One region of the Gordonia sp. CPCC 205333 genome, then DNA from elsewhere that is predicted to be linked to it. Evidence: riboswitches for the same ligand, from Rfam matches in the RefSeq annotation. Region 1 holds a riboswitch; the other holds the start of a gene.

Region 1 (15,382 bases):
GCCTTCTCCGCTCGCCGCTTCAGCGCACCGATCAGCGGCACGACTAGATCAACCATCAAATCGTAGGTGACTTTCGTCGATCCCGGAACTTGTTGCGCGAGACTGTATTTACCTCGCTGGTCCCGTTGTAGGTCACTGCTGACCAATTGCCAGGACACCGATCGGCCATCGGCGGCCCACTCATAGTCGAGTATGTAGGTGTCCTTGAGCACTCCGGCGTCGAGTACAAATCGCACCTGTTTGGCCGAACCGTCGTCCGCTGAGGAGATCACCTCGACCTCGCGGGCGGCCGACACCCACTCGGGATATTTCGCGAAGTCGGCGATCACTGCCATTACCTGATCGGCGTCGGCGTTGATGACGATTGACCGTTGTGTCGAGTCCCCGCTACTCGACGTCGAGCTATTTTCTGTCATCTACTTCTGCTCCCCTGCCGAAGTTGCGCTGACCGCGGGGTCACCTGGCTCCCGCCCCGCTTCCAGCCGTTGTTTCACATCGAATGACATCGCTTTGCCTGCCACCCGGCGTAGCCGATTCACCTCGGCGATCGCCTCGAATCGAGCACGGTCATCGACGGGCAGTGTGGCGGTGGGCTCCGCGTGTAAGTAGTAGTGCAGCACAAAACCGTCCATGACCGCCTCGCACCACAGTTCCATCGTTCCGGTGAGCGGCCCCTCGACGGTCCACCGCATTCCCTCGTGCCGACGATCCTCGGTTACCGTCAGGCGCAGATCGGGCCACCAGTTGCGCCACAGTCCCCGATCCGCGATCACCTCGGTCACCAATTCCGGTGCTGCGGCGACGAAGATCTCATCCGCCACCTGAATGCTCGTCACCGGTTTAGTGTCGCATGCGCGAGTACGCGCTCCCCAACGAGCCGGACCCGCAAAACGCCCGCATGCGATCGCGACCCGCATAAGCTGAACAAACACCTGCATATAACCTATTACTCGGCAGTATCCCCGGATTCACCCGTGAAAGGTTTGACGATGACCGAGTTCTCCGTCCCGGCCAAGTTCACTATCGCCGCTGACGCGAACTGCACAGATGTCATCTTCGACATCGCCGCGCAGGACCCCAACAAGACACTCTTCCGGGACAAGGTCGACGGCGAGTGGAAGCCGGTTTCCGCCGCCGAAGCGGCCGCGAGAATCACCGCACTCGCCAAGGGATTCATCGCCCAGGGCATCAAGCCGGGTGATCGCGTCGCACTGCTATCGCGGACTCGACTCGAGTGGGTACTGATCGATGTCGCGATCTGGTCGGCCGGTGCCATCCCGGTTCCGATCTACGATTCGTCCTCCGGCCCGCAAATCGATTGGATTCTGCAGGATTCGAAGGCCGTCGCGATCGTCGTCGAGGATGACGGCCAGCGCGCCATCATCGAAGATATCGGCAACCTCTCGAGTGTGAAAACCGTATACCAGATCGACAATGGCGCCGATGGCATCGTCGCCACCCTGACAGCAGCCGGAGCCGACATCCCCGATACCGATGTCGCCGCGCGGCGTGCCGGTGTCAAAGCAGGCGACCCGGCCACCCTCATCTACACCTCGGGTACCACTGGCCGTCCCAAGGGCTGCATGCTCACCCACGCCAATATGCTCAGCGAAATCGACGCCGTGCTCGAAGGCAATATGCGCACATTGCTCGGTCCGAGCAAGCGACTGCTCATGTTCCTGCCGCTCGCCCATGTGCTGGCCCGCGCGATCACCTACGTGGCCGTCAAAGCCGGTGTGGAAGTGGGATTCACCGCCGACACGCGCAATCTGCTCCCCGAGTTCGCGGCATTCCGGCCCTCGCTGATCTTGTCGGTGCCGCGCGTATTCGAGAAGGTCTACAACACCGCGCGGCAGAACGCACACAACGACGGCAAGGGCAAGATCTTCGACCTCGCCGCCGATACCGCGGTCGCCTACAGCCAGTCACTCGATACCGGCGGCGCTGGCCTTGGCCTCAAACTCAAACACACGGTCTTCGACAAACTCGTCTACAGCAAACTGCGCACCGCCCTCGGCGGCCGGTGCGAGTTGGCGATCTCCGGCGGCGCACCGCTCGGCGCGCGGCTCGGCCACTTCTTCCGCGGCGTCGGCGTTCCGGTGTACGAGGGCTACGGCCTCACCGAAACCACGGCGGCGTTCTCGGTGAACACACCAGGCGAGCACAGGGTCGGAAGTGTCGGGAAACCGTTGGCCGGCAACGCCGTTCGCATTGCCGACGACGGCGAGGTGCTGTTGTCGGGCGGTGTCGTCTTCGACGGTTACTGGCAGAACCCGGACGCGACCGCGGCTGCGCTGACCGACGGCTGGTTCCATACCGGCGACCTGGGCGCCGTCGACGCCGACGGTTTCCTATCTATCACCGGCCGCAAGAAGGAACTGATCGTGACCGCGGGCGGCAAGAATGTCTCACCCGCGGGGCTCGAGGATGTCATCCGAGCCAATGGTCTGGTGTCGCAGGCCATGGTCGTCGGCGACCAAAAGCCGTTCATCGGGGCATTGGTCACCATCGATCCCGAAGCCTTCCCCGGCTGGAAGGAACGCAACGGCAAGGATGCGTCGGCGACCGTCGCTGACCTGGCCGATGACCCGACCCTGCGCGCAGAGGTGCAAACAGCGATCGACGAGGCCAATAAGACCGTGTCGCACGCCGAGGCCATCAAGAAATTCCAGGTCCTGCCCACCGACTTCACCGAGGAGACCGGCGAGATGACGCCAACGCTGAAGGTGAAGCGAAATGTGGTGTCGGAGAAGTACGCCGACGCAATCGAAGCTCTCTACGCGAAGTAGAAGACGTCTGCGGGAGTTACAACAGCTCCCGCAGACGTGCCGCGATCTGCGCCCATCGCCACTGTCCGACGATCCATTCCCGGCCTGCGGCGCCCATCAGCCAGGCACGTTCGCGGTCGGCGAGGATCTCGACCACGCCATCGGCAACCGAGGCAACCGACCGCCCGTCGACAACCACTCCGGTCTGTCCCGCACGGACGGTTTCCGGTGCGCCGCCGGAAGATCCGGCGACCACCGGCACGCCGGTCGCCGATGCCTCCAGATAGACGATGCCCAGCCCCTCGACATCGAGACCTTTCCCGCGGGTGCGCGACGGCATCGCGAAAACGTCGGCGATGTTGTGATACGCGGCTAGTTCACTCGACGGCACCGACCCGGTGAAGATGATGTGCTCGGTCACCGGCGACGCTGCGGCCAGCTCGTGCAACGTATCCGCGTACGGCCCGCCGCCGACGATGACGAGCGTCGCGTCGGGGATGGACTCGCGGATAGTCGGCAACGCCTCGATCAACACGTCCTGCCCCTTGCGCGGAACCAACCGCGACAGGCACAGTATCGTCGGCTTATCGCCGAGTTCATGGCGGTCCCGAAGCCATTGTCGCGCAATAGGATCCGGAGTAAATCGGTCGATGTCGACGCCGGGCGGCAGATACTCCAGCGCCGCGCCGGCCCCGAAGGCTGAGGCAAACCGACCGCGCGTGTACTTGCTGACAAATGTCACCACGTCGGTCGTCTGACCGATCACTCGCAACACTTGCCGCGCGATCGGCAACATCGACCAGCCGACCTCATGACCGTGTGTCGACGCGATGATCCGGCGCGCGCCCGCTCTGCGCATGACCGGGGCCAACACCGCCAACGGCGCTGCCGCACCGAACCACACCGTGTCAATGTCATAGTCACGCACCAGCCGTGCCGCCCGACGAGCGACGAAGGGTGTCGGCAACATCAGCGTAGTCCGATGCCGCACAACGGTATACGCCGCGCGAGCATCGAAGTCCTGATGAGTCGTACCCCGCCATCGCGGCGCGTACACCACCACATTCTCCGGCGGCAGCAGGTCGACCAAGTTCTCCAGATACGACTGGATTCCACCGGGTCGCGGTGGAAAGTCGTTGGTAATCAACAAGGTTCGGGGCATCGCCCGCCCCGAGGACGAAGTCATCGAACCTGCTTGCGGAGCCAGTCCTGCCACTGCGCGACAAACTGTGCCCGCGACATGCGCAGGGTGTTCACAATCGCGAGGTCCTGCGCCTGAATCTTATCCGATCCAGCCACTCCGAGATACAACGCTTTGAGCCGGTCCAGACCGTACTTCTCCGCGACGAATGCCGACACCGACCACGCCGACTGGTATGCGACGAGCGCTGAATTCTGGTCGACGGCGAAGTCACGATCGTCGGGTAGCTGAGCAGGCATCTGACCGGACCGCAATTCGGCGGCGAGATTAGGCGCGACGTCGTCGAACCGTTGATAGGTTCCCTTGCGCCCCACAAACTCTGGCATTCCCTCGGTGATCCACAGCGGGGCGCCGGGAGCGGTAACACCGCGAACCGCGACATGGGTGAGCTCATGCCGCAGGACAACCGCGAGTGCGGGCGCGGGGAGCGTACGCGCCGTCGGCGTCAGCACCACCCGTTGTCCGGTTGCGGTCTTCTTCGCATTGTCGAGGTTCGCGTATATCGTCGCGGCCGCCGCCGCCCCGACCGGACTGTCCGCCGAAGCCAACCCGCTGAATTCTGCTGCGGTTCCGGTAGCGACCACAGCCGCGCGACGCGCCCACGACGATCCCCAGAAATTCGTCACCGCCACAACAGCTTCCGGAAGTTCGCTCGCGACTTTCGCAACGGCCGCATCGGTCCCTGGATAAGACAGGACGACCGAGTCGCCGCCCGAAGTCGCTACGTCGCGGACCCGCAGCCCGGGATAACTCCATAGCGTGGGGGCCGGCGCCTGCACGTCATCCAAAACGGTGGAATCACCGACGATCTTCCAATCGTCGTCGTAACGGGCCAGCGCGAGTGGAGTGCTCAACATAATGTCGTCCTCGGCCAGACCCGGTGACGACTCGCCGCCGAGAGCGTAGTTCAGCTTCACCGGAGCGAACCAGCTATCTGAGCTCCCTTGATCGTCGAGGCGATTTTGCAGCTCTCGCGGCACCACGAACTCAGCATCGGCACTTCCCAGCCAATACCGGAAAGTCTTGTAGCTCAGCACATTTCCACGTTTGGACGAGGCAGCCCCGGTCTCGGTCGTCGCCGTCCCGACATTCGCAGCCTCGGTATGCAGCGCGGCGCGGAAACGTGGCGTCGCCGATACATCGATCAACCCGTCGAGTTTCGCCACGTCGCCGCTCAGAAGTGCGTCGTTGAGCTTGCCGAGCAGCCTATTCACACCTTCGACACGTGTCGCTTCATAAACATTCGGCGGCGTCGCGGTCGAGGTTGATCCGGTAGTGGTCGATGTCGGCTCCCCCGACGACGAGCACCCCGTCACAATCAGGGTCGGCACCACGACAACGCCAACTACGCCGGGTAGCGCACGCATCAACAATGGCTTCAGTCGCCTACGAGACGCGTGGCGACCTGTCGAAGGAGGGGTCATTAAGCGCTAAGCGTACCGGCGCGCAGATTGAAACGGTCCAGCCTTGTCGAGCGGAACAACCTTCACCGGTACTCCGAACGTAGAGGCGTGAATGACGTATCCGTCTCCCACGTACATTCCGACATGATGGGCGTCGGAGTAATAGATGATCAGATCCCCGGGCTGAAGTTTGTCCCGGCTGATCGAGGTGCCACCACCCTGCTGGGCTTCGCTGGATCGCGGCAGCGTCTGGCCGGCCTGCTTGTAGGCCCACACCATCAGACCCGAACAGTCGAAGGAACTCGGACCGGTTGCGCCCCACACGTAGGGATCGCCGATTCGAGTCAGCGCGGCTTGTACCGCGACCAGCGCGGCCGAGGTGCCTTTGGGAACCAGCCGTGGATCGAAGTCGAACTTCGGCCCACGCAGTTCAGCCAACTGCTGACCGGTCATCGACTCGTAGATCGCGCGAATCCGCACGGCCTGGAGATTGAGATTCGCGCGCTGCACCTGCAATTGACTGCGCGTCTTCTCAACAGCTGCGATCGCGGTGGTCGCCGTGGTGGCCGAATCATCCGCGGCCTTCTTCGCGGCGAGGGTCTTCTGACGCGAGGATTTCAAGTTCCGTAGATCCGACGCCGACTGACGGGAGACCAATTCCAGGCCGGACATCTGGTCGAGCAGGTTTTGCGGCGAGTCGCTGACCAGGACCGCGTAGAGCCGGTTGATCTTGGCACCCCGATAGCTGGCGCGAACCACTTTGTTGACCCGTTTGCGCACGGCGTCCAAGTTCTTCTGCGAAATGTCCAGCGAGCGTTGGGCATTGGAGGATGCGAGGCGAGCGGCGGTAAGCGCCTTGCGCTGCTTCGTGTATTCGAGCTGCGCATTGTGCATCGACTCGGCCGACTTCTCCGCATCGACGCTCAGTTTGCGATAGTTCACCAGCAACCGATCAGCGGTCTGCACGGGTGCGGCGGACACTGGGACGGCCAGTCCAGCCGATGCCAGGCCGGCAATGACAACAAGCACAGTCACCAGGATTGTTCTCAGGATGCGCACCGCGCGATACTCCTCTGCCCCATTCGTATGACGAAGTTGGGCGGACCGCACACTATCGGCCGGTCCGCCCAAACGATTCGTCAAGATCGCAACTACTTAGCTCGCGATGGGCTCAGTAGCGACGGACGCCGGTCAATGCCCACTCCTTGACGGGTGCCTTGCGAACCGGCACTCCCTCGGTCGAGGAATGAACAAACATACCGTTGCCCGCGTAGATACCGGCGTGGCTGCCGCCGTTGAAGATTAGGACGTCGCCCGGCTTGGCATCTTTGTAGGCCACCGCACGGCCGCCGCCGAGCTGACCGTAGGAGTCGCGCGGGATGGTCTTGCCAGCTTGCTTGTACGAGTAGTAGACCAGGCCCGAGCAGTCGAATGCGTTCGGTCCGGCCGAACCGTAGACGTAAGGCGAACCGATCTTGGACTCGGCCGTCGCGAGGACGCGAACGCCGGTGTCCTGTCGGAGCAGCGGCGCGATCCGCTGGCCCGGACGGAACTGAGCCGGAACCTGATTCTGATTCAGGCCGGGCACGTTGAATGTGCCGACGTTGGGGATCGCCACCTTGGCGGGCGCGGGCGCCTGCTTCTTGGCAGCTGGCTTGGCATGTGGCGCCAGGAGCGCCTTACCCAGAGCCGGGAAGTCGATTGTGTTGTTCGGCATCGGCGCAGGCGCTGGGGCCGCAAACGCGGAACCTGCGGAAGCCGCGAGCGAGCCGACGGCAATCGACCCAGCGATCACGGCACCTTTGGCTACCTTGGCACCACGGCCAGGCTGTTCCAAACGATGTTTGGCCACGAAGAGTGTTCTCCTTTGTTCTCCCTACCGCCTACCGAGTTAGCTGTCGGGTTCGGGCTGGAAGATCGCCCTACGCGTCGCGCCGACTATGTCGTCGCGCCGCGACTCACCCCAATCGGACTATGCCGAATAAAGTGGTTCCCCGGCTCACTCTTGCGAGTGACTAAGCGGTGATATCCGCGGACCACTTCGAGTTCGAAGCGGGACGTTCCGCAAATGTCTCAGAAAGGTTACGAAACTTTCCGGGCGCTGTCCAACAAGGCGCGTAACCACGTTGTGGCGTGTCAGATCAGCTGGCTCGCAGAATTCGCAGATGCTTGCGCTCAACACCGTCCTGACGTGCCGCGATAGCGCTTCTTGCGAATGATGCATCGCGTGTCGATACCATCGAAGCAGCACTGAACGCGTCGATCGCCGCGAGTAACTCGTAGTCGTCGACCGGCCCTGAACTCACTATCGCCATCTGCTGGTCTGCTGTTACATCGTCGCTGCTCACCGGGTCGAAGAGCAGTTGCATCATGCAGCCGTCACAAGCCACTTGACGTGCCGGGCAGGTCTCGCAATCGATCTTCATTCTGTGATCTCCATCTCATCGCACATGCGATTGGTTGGTTTCCTGGCAATTCGGTGTTCATCACCCGATACCTCGCGGTAATCGGGACCTGATGGTGAACCTGAACTGGAGACTAGAACCGACCCCCGACAACCCTTCAAAATCACACCCGCCACAGCAGTCACAGGGGGCACGCCGGACCCTGATGTCAGTGGGTCGAACTAATGTTCGCGACGTGGAACAGCTGACTTTCGCCGACAGCGGCTTACCGGCCGTCGGAATGCCGATGCCGGACACAACTCGCAGTGGTCGCGCCGGTAGCCGTCCGATGCCTACCGAAGCTGAATTGATCGCCGCCGTATACGGCGGAATCGACCAGCCCTTGTTCGAGACACCGATCGTCGTGGTCGACTTGGAGACCACCGGCGGTGCGAGCACCGACGCGATTACCGAGATCGGCGCGGTACGGATTCAGCGCGGCGAGGTCGTCGGAGAATTCGCCACCCTGGTCGACCCCGGCCGCGAGATTCCGCCGCAGATCGTCACTCTCACCGGCATTACCTCAGCGATGGTCACGGCGGCACCCACCATCGAGTCCGTGCTGCCATCCTTCTTCGAATTCGCCCGCGGCGCGGTGCTCGTCGCACATAACGCCCGATTCGACACCGGCTTCCTACGTCGGGGGGCGCAGGCACTTCATCTCGACTGGCCGTTCGCGGCAACGCTGTGCACCGTGGCGATGGCCCGCCGCATCCTCAGCCGAGACGAAGCTCCAACCGTCAAACTCGCCGCACTCGCCGATCTCTTCGACGTCGCGACCCGCCCCACCCACCGCGCCCTCGACGACGCACGCGCAACAGTCGAAGTCTTCTACCGATTACTCGAACGCATCGGCAACAAGGGCGTGCATACCTACCGGGAACTACTCGACTATCTGCCGCGTACCACCCCGGCACAACGCGCCAAACGTCACCTCGCCGCTACGCTGCCGCGACGCGCAGGCGTCTACCTCTTCCGCGGCCCGGGTGAGGAAGTCCTCTATGTCGGAACCGCCGTCGATCTCCGTCGCCGCGTCTCCTCGTATTTCACCGGCGCCGAAACGCGTCCCAGGATGTCGGAAATGGTCGCATTGGCCGTCCGCGTCGACCACGTCGAATGCGCACACGGATTAGAAGCCGGTGTCCGTGAGCTTCGACTGCTCGCCGCTCATCGCCCCGCGTACAACCGCCGATCCACACAGCCACACAAGGGCTGGTGGATCGTCCTGACCGCCGAGAGATTCCCGCGCCTGCGCGTCAGTCGCACGCCGGAGGAAAACTGTATCGGCCCCATCGCCAATCGGACGGTGGCACAGTCAGTCGCTGACCACCTCTCATCGGCAGCCCAATTGCGCACGTGCACAACGCGTTTGGGATCAAAAACCACACACCACTGGTGTCGGACGGATGCGGCGGCGCGGGCCGTCGGCGGGTGTCGTGCGGCCAGCTCAGTTCCGCAAACACTCCCGGACTATCTCCCGCGGGTCGCAGCAATACACGCTTTGTTCACCGGAGCCTCGGATGAGCTTCTGATCGCACTACGAGATCAGATGATCGACTACGCGACAGCCGAAATGTTCGAGACCGCGACGCGACACCGCGACCGCCTCACGGCGACGATCGACGCGTTGTCACGTTGTCAGCGCCTGCAGTCCCTGTGCATGATCGCCGAGATCGTCGTCGCGCGGCCGGACGGCAAGGGCGGCTGGGAGTTTGCCGTCGTGCGACACGGCCGGTTGGCGAATGCGGGAGTCGCGCGGCAAGGTACCGCTCCCATGGCAATCGTCGACGCACTCGTCAGCTCTGCCCAGACGGTGAGCGCCGAGTGCGGTCCATTATGCGGAGCCCCCGCGGAGGAGGCTGCTCTCATCTATCGCTGGATCATCGAGCCGGGGACTCGAATAGTGGCCGCCAGTGACGCGCTGAGCCTCCCGACCCGCGCCGCGTGCCGATGGGAGGAATGGCTGGTGACCGCCCGGGGTGCCCGTGCCAGCCCAACCACGCGACCACACCGGATACGCTGATGCCATGATCACCGCCATCGTGCTCATTTCGGCCGACGTCCACCACATCCCCGAGACCGCACAGGCGGTAGCCGAAATTCCCGGCGTCACCGAGGTGTACTCATGTGCGGGCGATGTCGATCTGATCGCCAAGTTGCGGGTACGCGACCATGAGCAGATCGCCGAGGTCGTCACCAATCAGATCAACCGGATATCGGGCGTTACCCACACCGCGACCCATATCGCCTTCCGCAGCTACGCCAGCGCAGATACCGAAGCAACCTTCTCACTCGGCGAATAGATCAGACGCCTCAGCGATTGGTCAGTACGATCCAGTCGTCGAGTAGCTTGGTCACCGCACCGGAGTCGATCGCCGCCGCCGCCCGCACCATTCCCGCGCGCAGCGCATCGGTGAGCGCGGGACCGGAGAGCGGACCGGTCTGTTCGGCTGCGACGATCGCTCCCGCGGAATTCAGCAATACCGCCTCGCGCACCGGACCGCGTGCACCGGCGAACAACTCCCGCGCGACCCCGGCGTTCACCGTGGCGTCGCCGCCTCGCAGCGCGGACAGTTCGACAATCTCGATATCCAGATCCCGCGGGTCAACTGTCGACACGGTTACCGAGCCATCGACGACCTGCCACACTGTCGACGTGCCCGTGGTCGTCAATTCGTCGAGGCCGTCATCGCCGCGAACCACCAGCACGGAATTTCCCCGTTCGGCGAAGGTCTGCGCCAATACCGGAGCCAACTCACCAAAAGCGCAGCCGATCAGTCCGGCATGGGGCGAGGCTGGATTGGTAAGTGGCCCAAGGACATTGAAGACCGTAGGGATGCCAATCTCTTTACGCGGCGGGCCGGTGAAACGGTAAGCGGGATGAAACGCGGCCGCGAAACAGAACCCAATGCCCAATTCTTCGACAGACTGCTCAACTTGCGCGGCGGACTGATCGATCTTCACGCCGAGCGCCTCCAATACGTCGGCGCCACCACTCTTCGACGACGACGCGCGGTTACCGTGTTTCACTACGGCCAGCCCACTCGCGGCGACAACCAGCGACGACATCGTCGAAATATTGACCGTATGCGATCGGTCGCCCCCGGTTCCGACGATGTCGACGGCCGGCCTCGACACCTCGACCAGGGTCGCGTGCGACAACATCGACTCAGCCAATCCGCGCAACTCAGCCGGCGCGGCCCCCTTCATCTTCACCGCAACGGCAAAGGCCGCGATCTGGGCACTGGTGGCCGAGTCAGTCATGATCTCATTCATGGCCCAACGCGCCTGCTCGACGTCCAGATCGTGGCCGTCGGCCACCGATCCGAGTATCTGCGGCCAGGTGAACTGTTCGGATGCAGAGGCGGTCACCCCAAAGAGACTAGTCGTGACACGCCGAACGCCCTGCTTGGCACCCCTTCTACCTGGGTCGAGTCATTTTCTTCGACCAATTTCCCGACCCCGGTGGTCACTGCTTACTACGAACCGTCATACTTTCATCTGTGACTAGCGCTGCAGGTACCCAAGGAACGGCCATCACGGCGCGGGTGCACTCGCTGAACCGTCCCAATATGGTCAGCGTCGGCACAATCGTGTGGCTCTCCAGTGAGTTGATGTTCTTCGCCGGACTTTTCGCGATGTACTTCGTCGCCCGAGCGAATTCCAACGTCGGTTGGCCACCCGAGCCGACCGAATTGAATCTCGGCTTGGCGATCCCGGTTACGACAGTGTTGATCCTGTCATCGGTGACCTGCCAGATGGGCGTTTTCGCCGCTGAGCGGGGCGATGTTTTCGGTCTACGCCGTTGGTACATCCTGACCTTCCTCATGGGCGCCTTCTTCGTCGCTGGTCAGGCATACGAGTACTACCACCTGGTCCACGAGGGCACGACCCTCTCGTCCAGCGCGTACGGGTCGACCTTCTATATGGCGACCGGCTTCCACGGCATGCACGTCATCGGCGGTCTCGTCGCCTTTATCTTCCTGCTGGTCCGCACCAAGCTGTCGAAGTTCACCCCGGCCCAGGCGACTGCCGCGATCGTCGTGTCCTACTACTGGCACTTCGTCGACATCGTCTGGATCGGTCTGTTCGTCACGATCTATTTCATTCGCTGACGAACCACCCCAAGACTTACAGCCCCAGTTATTCAAATCCGTCCGCATAGAGAGACACAGATGAGCTCATCTCCACCGCGACAGTCGGATGACGCGACCGACACCGACGTTAAGGGAGCCCGCAGCGCCCGCTCCCGACGTAAACTGCGTCGTCGTGCCAGCGGCGCGATCCTGCTGATGCTCGGCCTCGTCGCCGCAGGCGTCATCGCTTCGGTGCTCACCCCCAAGCCGCAGGTCGCCACCGCCGATCCGAGCAACGCATCGCTGATCAGTGACGGCAAGCAGTTGTACGACACGTCCTGTATCACCTGCCACGGCGCGAACCTGCAGGGTGTAACCGACCGCGGCCCGACGCTCATCGGCGTCGGCGACGCTGCGGTGTACTTCCAGGTGTCGACCGGACGTATGCCCGCCGCGCGCGGAGAGGCCCAGGCGGCCCGTAAGCCCGAGAAATTCACTGCCGCGCAGATCGAGCAGCTCGGCGCGTACATCCAGTCACAGGGTGGCGGCCCCAAGGTTATCCCCGAGCGCAATCCCGACGGTTCGGTGAAGAAGGACAAGAACGGTGTCACCGTCCTCGCCCAGGAGAGCTTGCGCGGCGAGAACCTCGGTCGAGGCAGCGAACTGTTCCGCTTGAACTGCGCGTCATGCCACAACTTCACCGGTCGTGGCGGCGCTCTGTCTTCGGGAAAGTACGCTCCCCCGCTTGACGCACCCAGTGAGCAGCAGCTGTACACCGCGATGCTCACCGGACCTCAGAATATGCCGAAGTTCTCCAACCGCCAGCTGTCGCTGGAGGAGAAGCGAGACATCATCGGATTCGTCAAATACGTCACCGAATCGGAGCCGCAGGGTGGCCTGTCGCTCGGCGGCTTCGGACCGGTCTCCGAGGGCATGGTGATGTGGGTTGTCGGCGTCAGCGCAATCGTCGCCTTCGCAATGTGGATGGGATCACGTTCATGAGCGCAAACGACAAGGACACTCCGTCCAACGAAGAACTTGAGCAGATGTCGAATGACGAGCTCGTCAAACTCGGCACGAATCTCGACGGCGTCGAAATCCTGCATCGCGAACCGCGCTTCCCCGAGCCGGGTACCAAGGCCGAGAAGCGCGCGGAACGCGCCGTCGCATTCTGGTTCGCGCTCGCCGGTGTCTCGGCTATCGCCTGCTTCATTATCTTCATTTGGAACCACTGGGAATTCGCACTCCCTGGCGATGACAATTACTGGCGTTACACGCTGAACACCCCGCTGTTGGGTATCACCTTCGGTCTGTCAGTTCTGTCGGTCGGCATCGGCGTCGTCCAGTTCACCAAGCGGTTCATTCCGGCAGAGATCGCTGTCCAGGATCGTCACGACGGCGGCTCCCAGGAGGTCGACAAGAAGACCACCGCGGCGCTGCTCGACAACTCCCTGCAGACCTCGACGCTGCCTCGCCGCAAGTTGATCCTCGGTTCCGCGGCATTCGGTATCGGTGCCCTCGCCTTCACCGGAATGGTCGCGGCCCTCGGCGGTATCGTCAAGAATCCATGGGCCAAGGGCGACAAGTCCGATCTGTGGCATACCGGCTGGTCCCCGATTTACAACCCGCCAGAGGCACCTAACGAGACCATCTTCCTGCGACGCGACACCGGCAATCCCCTTCAGGTCGCTTTGGTACGTCCGGAAGATCTCGACGCCGGCGGTATGGAAACCGTCTTCCCGTGGCGCGTGTCGGACGGACACGGCGAGACTGAGGAGTCCCGGCACAAGCTCATTGAAGGCCTACGCCTGGTGCGCAACCCAGTGATGCTCATCCGCCTGCGTCCCGAGGATGCGGCCCGCGCGATCAAACGCAAAGGTCAAGAGAGCTTCAACTACGGCGACTACTTCGCCTACACCAAGGTCTGCAGCCACCTCGGCTGCCCGACCTCGCTGTATGAGCAGCAGACCAACCGCATTCTGTGCCCGTGCCACCAGTCGCAGTTCGACGCGTTGCACTACGCCAAGCCGGTCTTCGGCCCGGCCGCCCGTGCGCTGGCTCAACTACCGCTCACAGTGAACAATCAGGGGTACATGGTCGCTGCCGGCGACTTCATCGAGCCCGTCGGACCGGCATTCTGGGAGCGCAAGTCATGAGTCGTATCGCCACTTCGGCGGAGGAAGTCGATTCGCGGTATCACTTGGCCGCTGGAATGCGACGTCAGATCAACAAGGTCTTCCCCACCCACTGGTCCTTCCTGCTCGGTGAAGTCGCGCTTTACGCCTTCGTCATTCTGCTGCTGTCGGGCGTCTATCTGACTCTGTTCTTCGATCCGTCGATGTCCGAGGTCATTTACCACGGTGACTACCAGCCGCTCAACGGCGTCATGATGACCAAGGCGTACGAGACGACGCTGAATATCTCCTTCGAGGTACGCGGCGGCCTATTCGTTCGCCAGGTCCACCACTGGGCCGCACTGCTGTTCGCGGCGGCGATCATCGTCCACATGATGCGCATCTTCTTCACCGGTGCGTTCCGCCGCCCGCGTGAGGCCAACTGGGTTATCGGCTGCGTACTTCTGCTCCTCGCGATGTTCGAAGGCTTCTTCGGCTACTCGCTTCCCGACGACCTGCTGTCGGGTACCGGCGTCCGCGCCGCGATGAGTGGCATCGTGCTTGGCATACCCGTCGTCGGAACCTGGGTGCACTGGGCGCTGTTCGGTGGCGACTTCCCCGGCGACATCATCATCCCGCGCCTGTATGTACTCCATATTCTGCTCTTCCCGGCCATCATCCTGGCTCTGATCGGTGCGCACCTCGCGTTGGTCTGGTACCAGAAGCACACTCAGTTCCCCGGCCCCGGACGGACCGAGAAGAACGTGGTCGGCGTTCGGATCATGCCGATCTTCGCAACCAAGGCCGGCGCGTTCTTCGCGATCGTCTTCGGTGTCATTGCGATCATGGCCGGCATTTTCCAGATCAACCCGGTGTGGGTGATCGGACCATACAATCCGGCGCACGTCTCGGCCGGTTCTCAGCCGGATATCTACATGATGTGGACTGACGGCCTAGCGCGTCTGATGCCTGCGTGGGAGCTCTACCTCGGCAATTACACGGTTCCCGCCATCTTCTGGGTGATGGTGATCATCGGCATTATGTTCACGCTGATGTTCGGATATCCCAGCATCGAGAAACGCCTGACCGGCGACCACGCACACCACAACTTGTTGCAGCGTCCCCGCGACGTTCCGGTACGTACCGCCATTGGTGCGATGGCTGTCTCGTTCTACGTGATCCTCACCCTGTCGTGTATGAACGACATTATCGCGCTCAAGTTCCATGTGTCGTTGAACGCGACGACGTGGATGGGCCGTATCGGTCTGATTGTGATCCCACCGCTGGCGTACTTCATCGCCTACCGCTGGGCGCTGTCGCTGCAACGTAGTGACCGTGCAGTGCTGGAACACGGCATCGAGACTGGCATCATCAAG
Region 2 (15,382 bases), on a different contig from region 1:
AGATGCACCTCGTCGTAGATGATCAGCCCCCAGTCGCGAGAGTCGAAGAGATCGAGATTCTTGTACTCGCCCTTCGATTTTCGGGTCATCACCTGATAGGTGGCGATGGTCACCGGACGAATCTCCTTGCGCTCACCGGAGTATTCGCCGATCTCCTCCTCGGTCAGCGATGTCCGGGCGATCAATTCCCGCTTCCACTGCCGGCCGGCAACGGTATTGGTCACCAGGATCAACGTCGTCGCCGAGGCTTGCGCCATCGCCGCCGCGCCGACCATCGTCTTACCTGCACCGCAGGGCAATACGACGACGCCGGAGCCGCCAGCCCAGAACGATTCGGCGGCCAGCGCCTGGTAGTCGCGCAGATGCCAGTCGTCCTGTGCCAGGGCGATCGGATGCGCTTCGCCGTCGACATATCCCGCCAGATCTTCCGCCGGCCACCCCACCTTGAGCAAAATCTGTTTGAGACGTCCGCGCTCGGATGGATGTACGACCACGGTGTCGTCGTCCAGGCGTTCGCCGAGCATCGGCGCCACCTTCTTGTGCCGCAGGATTTCCTCCAACACGGCGCGATCGAAGCTGACCAGGGTCAGACCGTGCGCGGGATGTTTGACCAGTTGGAGTCGACCGAAGCGGCCCATCGTATCGACGACATCCATCAGCAGCGGTTGTGGTACCGCGTACCGCGAGAAGGTGACCAGTGCGTCCACCACCTGCTCAGCGTCGTGGCCGGCAGCGCGCGCGTTCCACAACGCGAGCGGGGTCACCCGGTAGGTGTGTACGTGCTCGGGTGCGCGTTCGAGTTCGGCGAACGGGGCGATCGCGGCACGGGCGGCGCCGGCGTCGGCATGATCCACCTCCAGTAGGAGAGTCTTATCCGATTGCACGATCAAGGGTCCATCAGTCACCCGATCCATTGTCCAGGTGTGCGGCGATGTTGTCAGGTGAGGGTCCTCACCGATCTCCGACGAGGGCCCCACGCACCTACTTCTCGTCGAGTAATTCGATGCTGGTCACCCGGTGTAGCGAGAAATGCTGCTCCTCGTCGGTGGCGACGTCGGCGGCGACGAGTTGCCCCGCGCCGAGCAACCGTGGCCGAACGATATGCCGGCTCGCTCCACCGTGTGCGTCGACATAGTCGATGCGCAACTGTCGGGCGGTGCGTAGTGCCAATTGGATCAGCGCTACGGCCGATTCGCCGCTACCGCTCGCCCGTACCGGCGCTGATGCTTTACGCGGTGTCGCACTCGCCCGGTCGGCCGACCGAATCCGCGACACGATCTGCTTGAGTTGCGCGGGCGTCGGAGCTGGGCGCCGCGGATCGGACTGCCGGGGGGCGCGGGTGTCGCGGATCCGGCTGCCTTGCGGCCGCAAGTCGACCAGGGCGCCGGAGGAATCCTCACCGGCTGGAGTGAATCCCGCACTGCGCAACTCGTCGATGACGTCGCGCACCGATGCGCCCGACACTGCGACCGTTGGTGCCAGTGCCCGCAGCGCGAGCGCTTCGGCGGCGTTGCTGCGCAACACTTCTGCCATCGTCGCGGGGTCCTCGCAGCGGACGAATGCCGACGCGATGCCGACGCGCAGGCTGCCATGACGTCGTGCGACATCCTCGATCAGATAACTCAATGCCTGAGGGACCGGCGTCGACGAGTGGGTGGTGAACATCGCGATCAGTTCGGCCCCGCTGCGGCCGGCGTCAAGTGCTCGCCGCACGCTCGCTTCGGTGACGCGGTAAACCGAAGCGGCACCGCCGGATTCGAGGTCAGCGACCAGTTCGACCTGATCCGCGAGTTCATGTGTCATCGGTCCGGGCACGACCAGGGTGAGGTCGGCCTGGGTGAGGAAGTGGTCCACCGGTTTCGGTAGGGAGATGTCGATAGCCGACGAGATCGCCGCATCGGACTCGGCGGGTGGCGCGATGAGCGCGGCCCGTCCGACGCTGCTCAGCGCGTTATGTGCGACCAGCCCCAATTCCGTTGCCTCCCTGATATTTTCGGATATCAGGGCTCGGGTGAACTGGCGGAGCCGACGGGGATGGCGCCAGAGTAGATAGGCGGTGAGATCGTCGATCGACACGCTTGTGCCCGGCAACGCTTCGCTCAGCGCGGTCAGAATCGTCATCCGCAGGGCGGCGGCCTGGCCGTCGTAGACCTCGGTCGACAATGCGGGTAATGCGTTGCCGTCGCGGTCGGGTTGGCCGACCAGCCAGGCGCGGCGAGGCATCCGGAGCCAGGTGGCGAGCAACGCCTGCCACTGGCGTTCGGTGCTTTGGCGTAGCCACCCATCGGCCGCATGCGTTGGCGCCCAGGCGAAATCATCGGCGCCGACCGCGGGCGTCGGATCGGGATATCCGGCGTCAACGAATCGCAGATAGCCGAGCAGTTCGATGATCAGTCCGACGCGGGTCAATGACAGGCCGGTGGACTTGGCGAGGCGACGCAACTCACGAATACCCATCGCGCCCGATCGCAGTACGGCGGCCGGAGTCTCGCCGAGCAGGTGAAGCAGCAGCGTCGAATGGCGGATGAGTTCGAGGGCTTCGCCACCGGCCGCGGCGTCGACGTCGACGAGAGTGAATCGAGACTCCTCGCCGGTCGGCGTCAACGACGGGGCGCGTAAGTCATCGAGGCGCAGCAGTGGCTCGTGGCGCAGTAACTGGCGGACCACCGGCACGATTTCCACGGTCTGGTCGTCGATGCGGGCCAGCATGCCAGCCGCCAGCAGCGTCGGGACCGGGAGAGACGGGTCGCTACCTGGAGCGGCGTCGCGGCTGCGGCCCAGCGGTGGTCCCTGTGACAGTGTCGTGAGAAGTGCGGTCTGCGGCTGCGGGAGCTGATCGAGTTCGGCACGCCATTGCTGCGGGGTACGCGTGGCCGTCGGCGCGGTGATATGCCGTCCCTGCCACGGCATTGCCGAGGGTGCATGGGCAGGTGCGACGAGCCGTCGGCCGTCGGTCCACAACAACGCCCGTTCGGTCAGCAGCGTGATTCGCTCGGCGATGTCGGCTGGTTCGGCCCGGCCGGTCAGCGCCTTGGCAACCGCGGCCGGCGTCGGGGGTTTGTCGGCGGTGGCCACCACGTCGAGGACGGCTACCGCGAGGAGATCCAGCGATTCCCCGGCCAGCGTGATCGACGCCGCCGACAGCGCGCGTTGGGCCAGTACCCCGGTGCCCTGCGGCGGTGGTGAGGCGAGGTCGGGACGGGCGGCCAGGAGAAGGGCCAGCTCGTCGTCGGAGCGGTCGGCTAGTTCGATGGCGAGCGACTTCGGCGTCATCGAATGACCGCCACCGACCGCTTCACACTCATTCGATCAACCTTACTTACCGAGCGCATGGCACAATAACCGACGTGGCTGATAAGGAACCTGCAGCAGCGGCTGCCAAGAGTAAATATGTCGACAACGGCTGGCCGAACACCGATGGCGAGCATGCCGTCTCGGAATTCGCCGCCAACGTATCGGGTGCGTTGTCTCCGTTCGGGAGTACGGAATTCCCGCTCCCGGTTGAGGATCTGCCGTTTGTGCAGTCCAAGACGGTTGTCAACAGGTAGAAGAATTGGAGAAGGGCCCTGCACGGGTGAAAACCTCGTGCAGGGCCCTTTGTCTTTGGGGCGCTAGGCCGTTCAGGGGAGGGGCAGCAGCGACTTGTTCTTGTTGTAGAAGTCGAGCTGGCCCTTGTCGAGCTGGTAGCCGCTGTTCTTCGCAGCTGTCCACAGGTTCTTCACCGCCGGGTCAACGGTGCCCTTCTTGCCCGCGGTGGTGAGAGCGTCGTCAACCTGCTTCTTCACCTCGGTGGTGTCCTTGGCGTTGGGAGCAGTCTTCAGCGAATTCTGCGGCGCGGCCTTGTCGGTCTTCGGGGTCTTCAGGTTCGACGGCGCGGTGGTCGGAGCGTCGCGCTTGGTCGGGCCCGAGAGAACTCCGCCGCAGGTCGGCCATGCGCCGTTGCCCTGCGTCGCGAGAACGCGCTCGGCGATGGCGATCTGCTGTTCGCGAGTCGCCTGATCCGCCGAGGGGGCGTACTGGGTGCCGCCGTGGGCGGCCCAGGTGCTCGGGCTGAACTGGAGGCCACCCTGGTAGCCGTTGCCGGTGTTGATCGCCCAGTTACCGCCGGACTCGCAGGCAGCGACCTGATTCCACTCGGAATCGGTGGCGGCGCTGGCGTTACCGGCCGAGAGCATCGCCGCTCCGCCGCCGAGGACGGCTCCGGTGAGGGCGACCTTGGCGAAGGTCTTGGTGGTTGTGGTGGAGGTCGGCTTGCGATGACGTCCGGACATAGTGGTATTCCTCTCTCCACGCGCCTACGAAGTCAGCTGTCGGGTTCGAGCGAGAGGTTGCCCGGCCCCACGTGCGGCTGGAAGCCGTTTGCGGAGCTACACCCCAAGGATCTGTCGTAACGTTTGGGCGTTACCCATGCGATACATCAGAACCGGGTCTCAGGGGAGAATGGGTCCCCCGTCCTTGTTCCTGAATTGCAGTTGTGCGACCCAGCTGGCGGAACAAGGCTCGGCGCGGCCAGCTGATTCGTTTTTAGGTTTGGGTGACAACCTGGCTGGTGGTCGCTTTGAACCCTACGGGTTCATAGCGGGTGGATCACCCCAGCGGCGCAAGTGATTTTTAAGGGTGTTTCCCCGGGTGCGGCGTCGTCTGAACGTCTTACCTGCTCACGCCAGTGATGCCCCGTTTGTAGCCGATCCGTTATGCAGTCGTTATGTGACAAACGTCACAGGCATTAGGTGGCTTGCGACACGCGCTTGCGGACTTCCAGCGAGCGGAATGTGCTCGCGTGAAACACAAGTGGTTCGACGCCGGGGTCGGCATGCAGGGCGTCGATGCGCAACAGGACGAGTGTGTGATCGCCCGCGGGGATCTCGTTGTACAGGCTGCACGAGAGCGACGCGGCCGCAGCCGGGATGAAGACGGCTTCGGAACCCGCGTGCAGGGGATCGATGTCGTCGAATCGATGCTCGGCCGGACCGGCCAGCTGTTTGCACAAGTCAGCCTGATCGCTGGAGAACACACTGACTCCGATCGAGGTGACGCCGCGCAACCTTGGCCATGTTGTCGACGTGTTCTGCACGCAGAGCGAGACCAGCGGCGGGTCCAGTGAGACTGTGCTGAACGCGCTCGCGGCCATCCCGACCAGCTCACCGTCGAGCCGACAACACACTGCGACGACGCCAGACGGGAAGGCGCTGTATGCCTGTCGGAGACTTGTGCCGTCAGTGGTGGGGGTCAGGGAAAGTTGAGTCGAATCTGCGGTCATGCCGAACGCCGTTTCTTGTCGGTGGGTTTTGTAGAGCGACCCGTCACGACTGTTGCGATCAGTGCGATCACAAGTCCGACGGGGGCACACATCGTGAGTACGTAGACGAGGGTTGGTGCGGTCCGACCGTCGGCGACGAGCGGCGTCACGAACAACGCGACTATCGCTACCAGCCCGATCGCAAAGATCGCGATGGAAAGTTGCAGCAATCGGTTGGAGCGGTCGGAGCGCATGAAATCAACGGTAGTGCACGCGTATGCGGCAGTCGGCCAGCGAGACAGTCGATGCGTAAACCGGGGTGACCGGAGTGGACGACGTTGGATAGACTGGTCGCAACAACACGCGCCTTTGCTCATTGTCATGGGTCAGGGCGCGTTTGTCGTGAAGGTCCCGCAGGCCAATTGAACTGCGGGAGTGATCAAGCACAGATTAAGGGTGAGCACAGTGCCTACCGGCAAGGTGAAGTGGTACGACACGGACAAGGGTTTCGGCTTCTTGTCGCAGCAAGACGGCGAGGACGTATACGTCCGCTCGTCGGCGTTGCCGGAGGGTGTTGACGGGTTAAAGCCCGGTCAGCGCGTTGAGTTCGGGATGGCGGCGGGCCGTCGTGGACCGCAGGCACTCACCGTGACGATTCTGGAGTCGGCGCCCAGCGTCGTCAAGAACAGTCGCGACGCCGCGCGCAAAGAAGCTGCGGTCAAGCGGCATTCGCCAGACGAATTGCACGGCATGGTCGCGGATCTGATCACGCTCTTCGAGAGCAAGGTGCAGCCTGACCTTCGGCAGGGCCGCTACCCGGATCGCAAGACGGCACAACGTATTTCCGAGGTGGTGCGGGCCGTGGCCCGCGAACTCGAACACTAGGCATCGAATAGACCCGATACCGACCGTCGAGCAGATTACTGTTCGGCGGTCGGTCTCTTTGGCGTGGTATCGGCGGCGAGGAACCCGCGGACCACGAATCCCTGCGGGCTCTCGATCGCCGACGGCGCCTGCACTTCGATATTGATCAAGGTGCGTTCAACCGTCGATCGCAGTGCAACGGTGAATTGCGTATTACTGGGGTAGATGGGCTCATCGCGCACGATGCCGTTGGGTGTGTAGTACTCGGCGATCAATGCCCACGGGCTGTCCGCGATATCCGCCGATACCGAAACGAGCGCCGTTTGCCCGACGTTGACCGGTACATGTGACTTTGTCCGGGTCGCCTTGCTACGTAGTGGCGGATCGCAGTCACGCATCAGGACATCGCACCAGACGATCGGATACACCCGCGTCAACTCGTCGCCGACGGCGATCTGCAGATAGGGCCGGTGATCAGATTCGGTCTGATGTGCCAACAGTGCCGCACCGCCGACGACGATCGCACCGAACAGCGCGACGACGGCCGCGAGAATAGCCAGGATCTTCTTTTCTGCGGCGGTGAAATTCACGATCGTCCTCGATGTGGCGGTAGGTCTGTCGGCCCGGGCTGGTGCGCGCGCGTCGGTGCCGACGTCGGGCCGGGGTGGCGAGCAGGGGTATCGCCAGCCACGCGCTGATGTGGAGCCTCCGGCGGTCGGGGCGCCTGCGTGCGAGCGCGCTGCACATGCGGCGGTAGGTCGATGCCGCCGGTCGGCTGCGCGATGTCGGGACGCTTACCGCCGAATCCGGGGATCATCGTGCTTCCCCTGGTGGTCAGCACCGTCTGCAAAAGTCCGATTGCCAACAATACGGCGACCACACCGAAGCCGACTTTCAGGTTCGACGGCAGGAGTACGCCAAGGGAAGCGCCAAGCACCCAGGACAATTGCAGGACCGTCTCGGACCGTCCGAACGCGGAGGCCCGCGACTCTTCGGGGAGATCGGTCTGGATCGATGAATCCAGACATACCTTGCCGATCGCACTGGTTCCCGATGCGACCAATGCCGCGACAGCAGCGACCACCACGCTGCCGAAAACTGTTGCGAGGACAGTCACCGCGAAACACGATGCCGTTGCCCACACGACGATGGCCGGCGGATTCTTGAGTTGTAGTCGGGTGCCGACTCCATTGCCGATGAGATTGCCAACGCCGGCCGCGCCGCCCACCGCGCCGAGCATGAGCAGCTGAGCCCAACTGGAGTCGCCACTCTGATTGGATTTCGCATAGAACGCGATGAACAACGTCAGGAATCCGGTAAGTATTCGGATGGTGCCGTTACCCCATAGTCCGGCGACGACTTTGCGGCCGAGTGGCTGGCGCATCGTTCGCGCAATCGCATTGGCGGTGAGCTTTGTCTTGCCCTCGCCGGTACCGGTCCGTTGTCGGGGTGCTGTCGCGGCAGGTTCACCGTGGTAGGTGATCGTCGTGGGGATCTCGCCCTCGGTGCTCTCTACCCATTTGGGGATCCGCATACACAGGTACGCGCCGGCGCAGGCGACGACCGCCAGCCACAGCAATGCGCCGGGAATGTGGATCGGCAGTGCCTTGGCCAGCAATAATTCGAAGATTCCGGCAACCGCGCCGCCAATGAGGGTGCCGCCGATCAAGCCGAATGTGGTCAGTCGGGAGTTGACGCGCACGAGGTCGATGGTCGGCGGCAAAACACGGGGTGTGACCGCAGATTTCAGCACACCGAACGATTTGGATAGCACCAGCAGGCCAAGTGCGCAGGGGTAGAGCACCCACGGGTCGTAGGACACCTGACCGCTGACGCTGTCCCAGGTGTAATTCGAGATGATGAGCAGGGCGAGTATTACTCGGACACCGAACGTTGCTGCCATCGCGATCCGACGACCGTGCTGCAGCTTGTCCAGTAGTGGGCCGATCAGCGGCGCGATCAGCGCGAATGGCGCGATGGTGAGCAGTAGATATAGCCCGACGCCGGTTTTGGATTCACCCGATGCCGCGGCGAAGAACAGGGTGTTGGCCAGCGCAACCGTCATCGCGGCGTCGACCGCGGCATTCGCGATGACCGGCAGGGTCAGCGCGGTCAGCCCGGACCGATCCGCGCCGTCCGCGGTCACCGCCTGATGAATCTTGCCGATACCCCGGTTAGTCAGTTCACGACCGCGGGCAGCGGCGACGCGGGTGACCGTGATCTTCTTTGGCCCGCCCGCCGCGCTCTGCTTGGCGGTGTTCGGCATTGCCGGCGTCGAATGAACCTGTTCGGTGGTCTCATCGAGCGGCGGCAGGTGCGGATTATGCGTTCGCGGCGTGCGGTAGGCGTTGCGATCAGATGGCGAACGACGCTCGGCCGCGTCATGTTCGGCCGGAGCCGGACGACGCCCACGGGTGGCACGCGTCGGGGCGTCCGGCGGATAGTTCGCCGCTCCCGGATGCTGATTGGGCCGTCCCCGCCCATTGCGTGCGTTCACAGAAGTCAATTGTTCCCTATTCCACTGACAAGGGGGCGTTGCCCCACGGTTCCCCGGCGATCCGATGGTGCGATCGGCAGGTGCGATGTGCCTTTCCCGGGCGGATATTGCACACTGGATGGCGTGAGTTCTGTGTTGGAGAATGACCGGTTGAGCGCGGCTGTCGATGTTGCGCGCGATGCGCTGATCGCCGACGGCCAACGGCCGGGAGACCATCTCGCGTCGACGGTCGAGGGGGACTGCGCTGTCGCCCACTACTTCGCCGCCGATGTTCCGGGGTATCAGGGCTGGCAGTGGTGTGTCGTGGTGGCCGGTGTTCCCGGCTCCGACGACGTCACGGTCAGCGAGGTCGCACTCCTACCCAGCGACGGTGCGCTGCTCGCGCCGAGTTGGATTCCGTGGATCGAGCGCATCCGGTCCGGCGATATGTCGCCAGGTGATCTGCTCGCCGCGCCGGCCGACGATCCGCGATTGGTGCCCAATCAGATCGATAGCGGCGACGAATTCCGGTTCGAGTCCGAGCAGACCGATCCTGACGATATCGCTTCTGTCGCCGGTGAACTCGGCTTGGGTCGCAAGCGAGTACTCAGCGCGGCCGGTCGTGCCGACACCGCGCAACGCTGGTTCGACGGTGGCTTCGGTCCCCATTCGGAGATGGCGACCTCGGCTCGTTACCACTGTGCCAGTTGTGGGTTCTACGCACCGCTGGCCGGCTCGCTGCGCGCGGCGTTCGGTGCGTGTACCAATGAGTACGCCGCTGACGGACATATCGTCTCGGCCGAATACGGTTGTGGCGCACATTCGGATGTCGTCGGCCCGTCCGGCGAGGGTTCGCCTGCTTTCGACGCATATGATGACGGCGTAGTCGAGATCGTCGCCGATGCCACAGCCGGCGCGTCCTAGCGTCGTCGGGTGGCCGACTCCGCGCTAGCTGCCGACCCGTTTGGCCTTGCGGCACTTCGGGATTCAACCCTGTCGGCCTGGCGTTCCTCACCGACCCGCCTCGCGGAAGATAGTGCGACCGAGCATGATCTGGTAGCTATCGGCTATCGCGATCGGTTGTTTATCGAACTGGCGGCGAACGCCGCCGATGCCGCGACCGCCGCGGGTATCGAAGGGCGAGTGAGCGTTTGGCTCGACGATGAGCGCACCCTGGTCGTCGCCAACACGGGCGAGGCGCTGAGTGCGCAGGGCGTCGCCTCACTACTCGCCGTGCGAGTATCGCCGAAACATTCCCAGAATAGGGATTCCGCGGCAGTGGTCGGGCGCTTCGGCGTCGGGTTCTCGGCGGTCGCCACTGTCGCCGACACGGTTGAAATACGTTCGGGCAGTGGATCGATCGTCTTCGACCGACGACGTGCCGCGCGTGGTGCCGACGCCGCGGACGCTCCCTTACTGCGAATGGCCTGGCCGATCGATACGCACCCGCCCGCTGGGTTCGACACCGCAGTGGTACTGCGCCTCCGCGACGACGTCGATGCCGCGGTATTACTCAACGCTATGTCGTCGAGTGTTGCCGATCTACTGCTGGAACTTCCTGCGCTGGAACAGATCTCGGTGGGGGATCGGACCGTTATCCGACGCCGGATCACTCTGGCGAGCGGAATTGATGAGATCATACTTGATGCGGGACAAGGGGATACGCGACACTGGCTCCAGTCAACGGCGCCGCCCGACCAGACCGATGGCGCACCGGGCACCCGTTGGCTGATCGAAATCGTCGACGATGTGCCTCATCCCTACGTCAATGACTTTCTGCGCGCGCCAACTGAGACCGACATCGAATTGTCGTTGCCGGCCCGATGTATCGCCTCGGTCGCGGTCACACCGGATCGTCGGCAGTTGTATCCGGGGACTGATATCGGCGTGGCCGCAGCGGGTTTCGTTGAGTTGGTTCGTGCGATCGGGCCGGCGCATCGAGCGCTGCTCATACCTGCCGGAGGACTCGCCCGCAATGACATCGATGCGGCATTGCGCGACGCGATCACCACCGCACTGCGAGCGAAACGGTGGGTGCCGCGGGCGCATGTCGCCGACGGTGAGGATCTCGACATCGCCGGCGCGGTGGCATTGGTATTCCCCGATATGTCAACCGATCTGGGCGATCTGATCGGGCAGGTCCTCGCTGACCTCGTCGCCCCCGAACTGTCCGAGACCCGCTTGTTGGCGCGGCTGCGTACGGTTGGTGCCACCGCGATCTCGCTCGCCGATCTGGCGGCCGAACTCGCGTCGGTACAACAGGCGCCGGGCTGGTGGCAGCGAGTGTATGAGGCGCTGTCGCCGTATGTCAGCTCCGCGCACGACGTCGAAGAACTCGGCGCCCTGCCTATTCCGCGTTCCGATGGGCGGATGAATTTCGGTGCGCGCGGCCTGTTTCTGTCGGCGCCTGGGGTGGCGGGCGGCAGCTGGTTGCCAACCGTCGATGACGCTGCGGTCCATCCGCTGCTGGAAAGGTTAGGGGCACTGCCGGTTTCGGTATCAGAGATGTTGTCAGCGGATTCGCTGCGCAGTGCGGTCGAGGCCCTCGACGACGCCTTCGACGACGTGGACTTTGATGACACCGCCGATCTGCTGGCCGCCGATGTGTTGGCGCTGATCGCCGCAGACCCCGCTGCCGACATCCCGAAATGGCTGGCGGGCCTACCGATTCGCGATGCCGACGGCGAACTGGCGAGAGCTGACGAACTGCTCTTGCCGGATAGTCCACTGGCCCAAGTGCTGGTGGCCGATTCACCCTTCGGGATGGTCGACGAGGAACTTGTCGCTCGACACGGCGTCGAGGCTCTGCGACGACTCGGCGTCGGGTGGGGGTTCTGTCTACTCCACGACGACCTGCCGACCGGCCCTGACCATGATCTGCCTGATGAAGATCGCTGGTGGGACGAATTGGCGGCACCTCCCGCCGAACTGTGGGCGGTCCGTGATCTAGATCTGGTGGCCGAGGACCGCTGGCGCGATGCGTTGCGATTGTTGGCGGCCGACCCGGATATCGCGGCGACTTTGGTGGACGCTGACGGCTACACCTGTTGGTGGCTAAGAACTTTCGCCCGGATTGATGGTCGCAAGTTGGCGTGCTGGCGTGCGCCGGGGGAGGTCGACCTCGACGAAGTCCTCGATGTGCTCGATCACCCGAACGCCGACTCGTTCGCTAGCGCGTTGGCGCAGGTACCGGTGCACGCGAAGGCTACCGCGCTCGCCATCGTCGAAGCCCTCGGCGATCGTACGCGAACGATTTCTCCCGGGAAGTCAATCGGAGCGTATTCGGCTCTGGCACAAGCGCTTTACGATGGGATCGTCACTATCGACGATCTGGCCGAGCTGTCCGATCCGGGTGCCGTGCGCGCCTTTGACGGAACGGTCGTGGGAGAGACCGCACTGGTCGTCGATCAGCCGTGGTTGCTTCAGGTCGCGCCGCCGACGGGTGTGGTCGTGGTCGGCATTCCGGTGGAGCCGACGGCTGCGGAGGCGATCGCCGATGCCTTCGACCTGCGGCTGGCGTCGGAGGGACTCGACACGGAGATCGCCGAGCCGGGGACGGTCGCCACCTGGTCATCCAGTGTCGAGGCACTGTCGTTCGCCGCCCAACGAAGTCAACCGGTCCTGCGTGGCGAGGTGCGGTTGCATGATCGCCTGACGGTGCGGGTTCGTGATGACGATTCCACCCGTGACGTCGACGTTTCCTGGTGGATCGACAGCGCGGGGGTGACACATCTCCAGCGCTTTACTATGATGTCCTAGTTAATTCAAACTAACTGGAGGCCGGGATGCCCGTTGAACGCCTACTTCCCAGCGACGAAGCACACGCACTGATCGAGTTGACCCGCGACATCGCCGACAAGCGAATGGCACCGATCGTCGACGCACATGAAAAATCCGAGACCTATCCCGAGGGGCTGTTCGCCGAACTCGGCGCCGCTGGACTGTTGGGCCTGCCATACCCAACCGAATGGGACGGCGGGGGGCAAAGCTACGAGGTGTACCTACAGGTTCTGGAGGAATTGGGCGCGCGTTGGGCTGCCGTCGCGGTGGCGGTCAGCGTGCACGGGTTGGCCTGTCACCCATTGTTCTCCTTCGGAACCGATGAGCAGAAGCAGCGATGGCTGCCGGATATGTTGAATGGCAAGCTGATTGGCGCGTACAGCCTGTCCGAGCCGCAAGCGGGCTCGGACGCGGCCGCAGTGGCGTGCAAGGCTACCGCCGTCGAGGGCGGCTACTCGATCAACGGCACCAAGGCGTGGATCACCCACGGCGGCATTGCTGATCAGTACAACGTGTTCGCGCGGACCGGCGAGGCGCGGTCGTCTAAGGGGGTGTCGTGCTTCCTCGTCGCTCGCGACACCGAAGGACTGTCCTTCGGCAAACCCGAGGAGAAGATGGGGCTGCATGCGGTACCGACGACGTCGGCGACCTATGAGAATGCGTTCATCTCGGCAGATCGCCTGCTCGGATCTGAAGGTGACGGGTTGCGAATCGCCTTCTCCGCCTTGGATTCCGGCCGTCTGGGTATCGCCGCGGTGGCAACCGGGATCGCGCAATCGGCCCTGGACGAGGCAGTCGCATATGCGAAGGAGCGAGAAGCTTTCGGCCGCAAGATCATCGACCATCAGGGCTTGAGCTTTCTGCTCGCCGACATGGCTGCCGCCGTCGACTCCGCGCGCGCCACCTACCTCGACGCCGCCCGCCGCCGCGACGCGGGGATGGACTACTCGCGAGCCGCGGCCACCGCGAAACTCGTTGCCACCGACGCCGCGATGAAAGTGACAACCGATGCGGTGCAGGTACTCGGCGGCTACGGCTATACCCGCGACTTCCGCGTCGAACGGCTGATGCGTGAGGCGAAGATCACCCAGATCTTCGAGGGCACCAATCAGATTCAGCGTCTGGTCATCGGACGATCGCTGGCGAAGTGATTCGGTGACCGCGTGATCCTCGAACAGACCAGCGTCGACGTCGACGTATACCGATGGGTGACCGAACGACGCGGGGAACCGTGGATCACCTTGTCACATACGGTGACTTTCCTGGGCAACACGATTCCGTTGACGATCATCGTCGTAGCGGTCGTCATCGGATTGTCGATCCGGCGTCACTACGCGACGGCGGTTCTCGTCGGCGCGGGATCACTATCGGGATATCTGCTGATGGTCGCGCTCAAGGCGATCTTCGGCCGCGAGCGTCCGCCGGAACCCGACCGTCTCATCGATATCGGTAACCACTCGTTCCCGTCTGGACATTCGATGATGAGCGCGGTGTGTTATGGACTTTTCGCGGTAGCCGCGTTCCATCTGAGTAGTTGGGTGCGCGAACATCGGTGGATCATCGGCACCGCGCCGGCGCTCGCGGTGTTGATCGGTGTCAGTCGCATCTATCTCGGTGTCCATTGGCTGACCGATGTGCTGGCGGGCTGGGGCATCGGCGCACTCTGGGTGGCGCTGTGTCTGGTGATCTGGAGATGGTGGCGGTCGAGGCTGCCCGGCGGTGAAGCCGAACCGGTTTAGGGGCTACTCCAGGCCTTCCTGGGCGCCTTTCGAGCCGCGACGTGCTCCAGCGCGCTGAACGACGAAGATCGTCGTGCCGAGAACGCCAACCGCCAGGCCAACCCAGCAGACCCGTAACAGTCGCTCGTCACCGATGCCGGTCACCCATACGACGATAGTCGCGACCAGCCAACCGACCATTCCGAAGATGATCACCGGCTCCGGCGCGCGCAACGATGCCGGGAGTTGAGGTACCTGATCCGCTGCGTCGCTCATCGCATCAGGTTAACTTCTCTTCGTGGCAGATCAGCAGCCAGGCGAGCAGCCGGACACATCAGGGACGCAATCGGTCGGAGCGGTCGACCGCTATTTCAAGATCACCGAGCGAGGTTCGACACTCGCCCGTGAAGCGCGCGGCGGCGTCGTCACCTTCTTCACGATGGCCTATATCGTGGTGCTCAACCCGATCATCATCGGTGGTATCCCCGGCGAATCCAAGAACGCCGACGTGTTGGGCAATGTGCTGCCGCTGGCCCAGGTCGCGGCGGTCACGGCGTTGGTCGCCGGGGTGATGACGATCGTCTTCGGCTTGGTCGCGCGCTATCCCTTCGCCATCGCGACCGGTCTGGGCATCAACAGTCTGCTGGCGGTTTCGATTGCGCCACAGGTGACTTGGCCCGAGGCAATGGGTTTGGTGGTCGTCGACGGCATCATCATAGTGCTGTTGGCGGTTACTGGATTCCGGACCGCGGTGTTCAACGCGGTCCCCGATGAACTCAAAGCGGCCATCGCCGCCGGCATCGGCTGCTTTATCGCATTCATCGGGTTCGTCGACGCCGGATTCGTCAAGCGGATTCCGGACGCCGCGAAGACCACGGTGCCCGTCCAGTTGGGGATCGACAATTCAATCGCGACCTACCCGACGTTGATTTTCTGTATCGGCGTCTTGTTGATGGGTGTGCTGGTGGTGCGGAAGGTGCCCGGCGGCCTGTTGATCGGGATTGTGATCACCACGGTCATCTCGATCATCATCGAGGCGACTACCGGACTCGGATCGGGCGCCAAGAATCCGCACGGATGGAACCTGTCGGTTCCCGAATTGCCGAGTTCGTTGGGCAGTTTGCCGAATCTGAGCTTGGTCGGCGACGTTGATCTATTCGGCGCGTTTACGCGGATTGGTATGTTATCGGCTTCGGTGTTGGTCTTCGCGCTGGTGCTGTCGAATTTCTTCGATGCGATGGGCACGATGACCGGTTTGGGTAAGGAGGGTGGCCTGGCCGACGAGAAGGGCAACCTGCCGGGTAT

What was found. A riboswitch is a leader RNA that binds a small molecule or an ion and turns the genes downstream of it on or off. The one in region 1 is predicted to bind cyclic di-AMP.
Region 2: linked by a shared signal. The riboswitch ahead of AAFP29_RS17625 (transglycosylase family protein) and the one ahead of AAFP29_RS18800 (C40 family peptidase) in region 1 are both predicted to bind cyclic di-AMP.

The regions. Positions count from the first base shown of each region.
Region 1 is NZ_JBCLVI010000005.1:195,990-211,371, forward strand. Features, by position in the region: gene AAFP29_RS18770 (SRPBCC family protein) at 1-416, opposite strand, end outside; gene AAFP29_RS18775 (hypothetical protein) at 417-836, opposite strand; gene AAFP29_RS18780 (AMP-dependent synthetase/ligase) at 990-2,789, shown strand; gene AAFP29_RS18785 (glycosyltransferase family 4 protein) at 2,806-3,930, opposite strand; gene AAFP29_RS18790 (hypothetical protein) at 3,951-5,336, opposite strand; gene AAFP29_RS18795 (NlpC/P60 family protein) at 5,400-6,425, opposite strand; gene AAFP29_RS18800 (C40 family peptidase) at 6,544-7,224, opposite strand; cyclic di-AMP (ydaO/yuaA leader) riboswitch at 7,238-7,404, opposite strand; gene AAFP29_RS18805 (hypothetical protein) at 7,514-7,798, opposite strand; gene AAFP29_RS18810 (DEDD exonuclease domain-containing protein) at 7,983-9,839, shown strand; gene AAFP29_RS18815 (Lrp/AsnC family transcriptional regulator) at 9,844-10,119, shown strand; gene trpD (anthranilate phosphoribosyltransferase) at 10,130-11,188, opposite strand; gene AAFP29_RS18825 (cytochrome c oxidase subunit 3) at 11,320-11,931, shown strand; gene AAFP29_RS18830 (c-type cytochrome) at 11,992-12,894, shown strand; gene AAFP29_RS18835 (ubiquinol-cytochrome c reductase iron-sulfur subunit) at 12,891-14,048, shown strand; gene AAFP29_RS18840 (cytochrome b) at 14,045-15,382, shown strand, end outside.
Region 2 is NZ_JBCLVI010000004.1:651,554-666,935, reverse strand. Features, by position in the region: gene AAFP29_RS17640 (DNA repair helicase XPB) at 1-905, opposite strand, end outside; gene AAFP29_RS17635 (helicase-associated domain-containing protein) at 982-3,273, opposite strand; gene AAFP29_RS17630 (hypothetical protein) at 3,348-3,548, shown strand; gene AAFP29_RS17625 (transglycosylase family protein) at 3,621-4,271, opposite strand; cyclic di-AMP (ydaO/yuaA leader) riboswitch at 4,277-4,489, opposite strand; gene AAFP29_RS17620 (flavin reductase family protein) at 4,727-5,260, opposite strand; gene AAFP29_RS17615 (hypothetical protein) at 5,257-5,493, opposite strand; gene AAFP29_RS17610 (cold-shock protein) at 5,705-6,124, shown strand; gene AAFP29_RS17605 (DUF2771 family protein) at 6,160-6,693, opposite strand; gene AAFP29_RS17600 (MFS transporter) at 6,690-8,609, opposite strand; gene AAFP29_RS17595 (DUF3027 domain-containing protein) at 8,733-9,503, shown strand; gene AAFP29_RS17590 (sacsin N-terminal ATP-binding-like domain-containing protein) at 9,513-12,338, shown strand; gene AAFP29_RS17585 (acyl-CoA dehydrogenase family protein) at 12,365-13,510, shown strand; gene AAFP29_RS17580 (phosphatase PAP2 family protein) at 13,523-14,098, shown strand; gene AAFP29_RS17575 (DUF2530 domain-containing protein) at 14,102-14,353, opposite strand; gene AAFP29_RS17570 (NCS2 family permease) at 14,376-15,382, shown strand, end outside.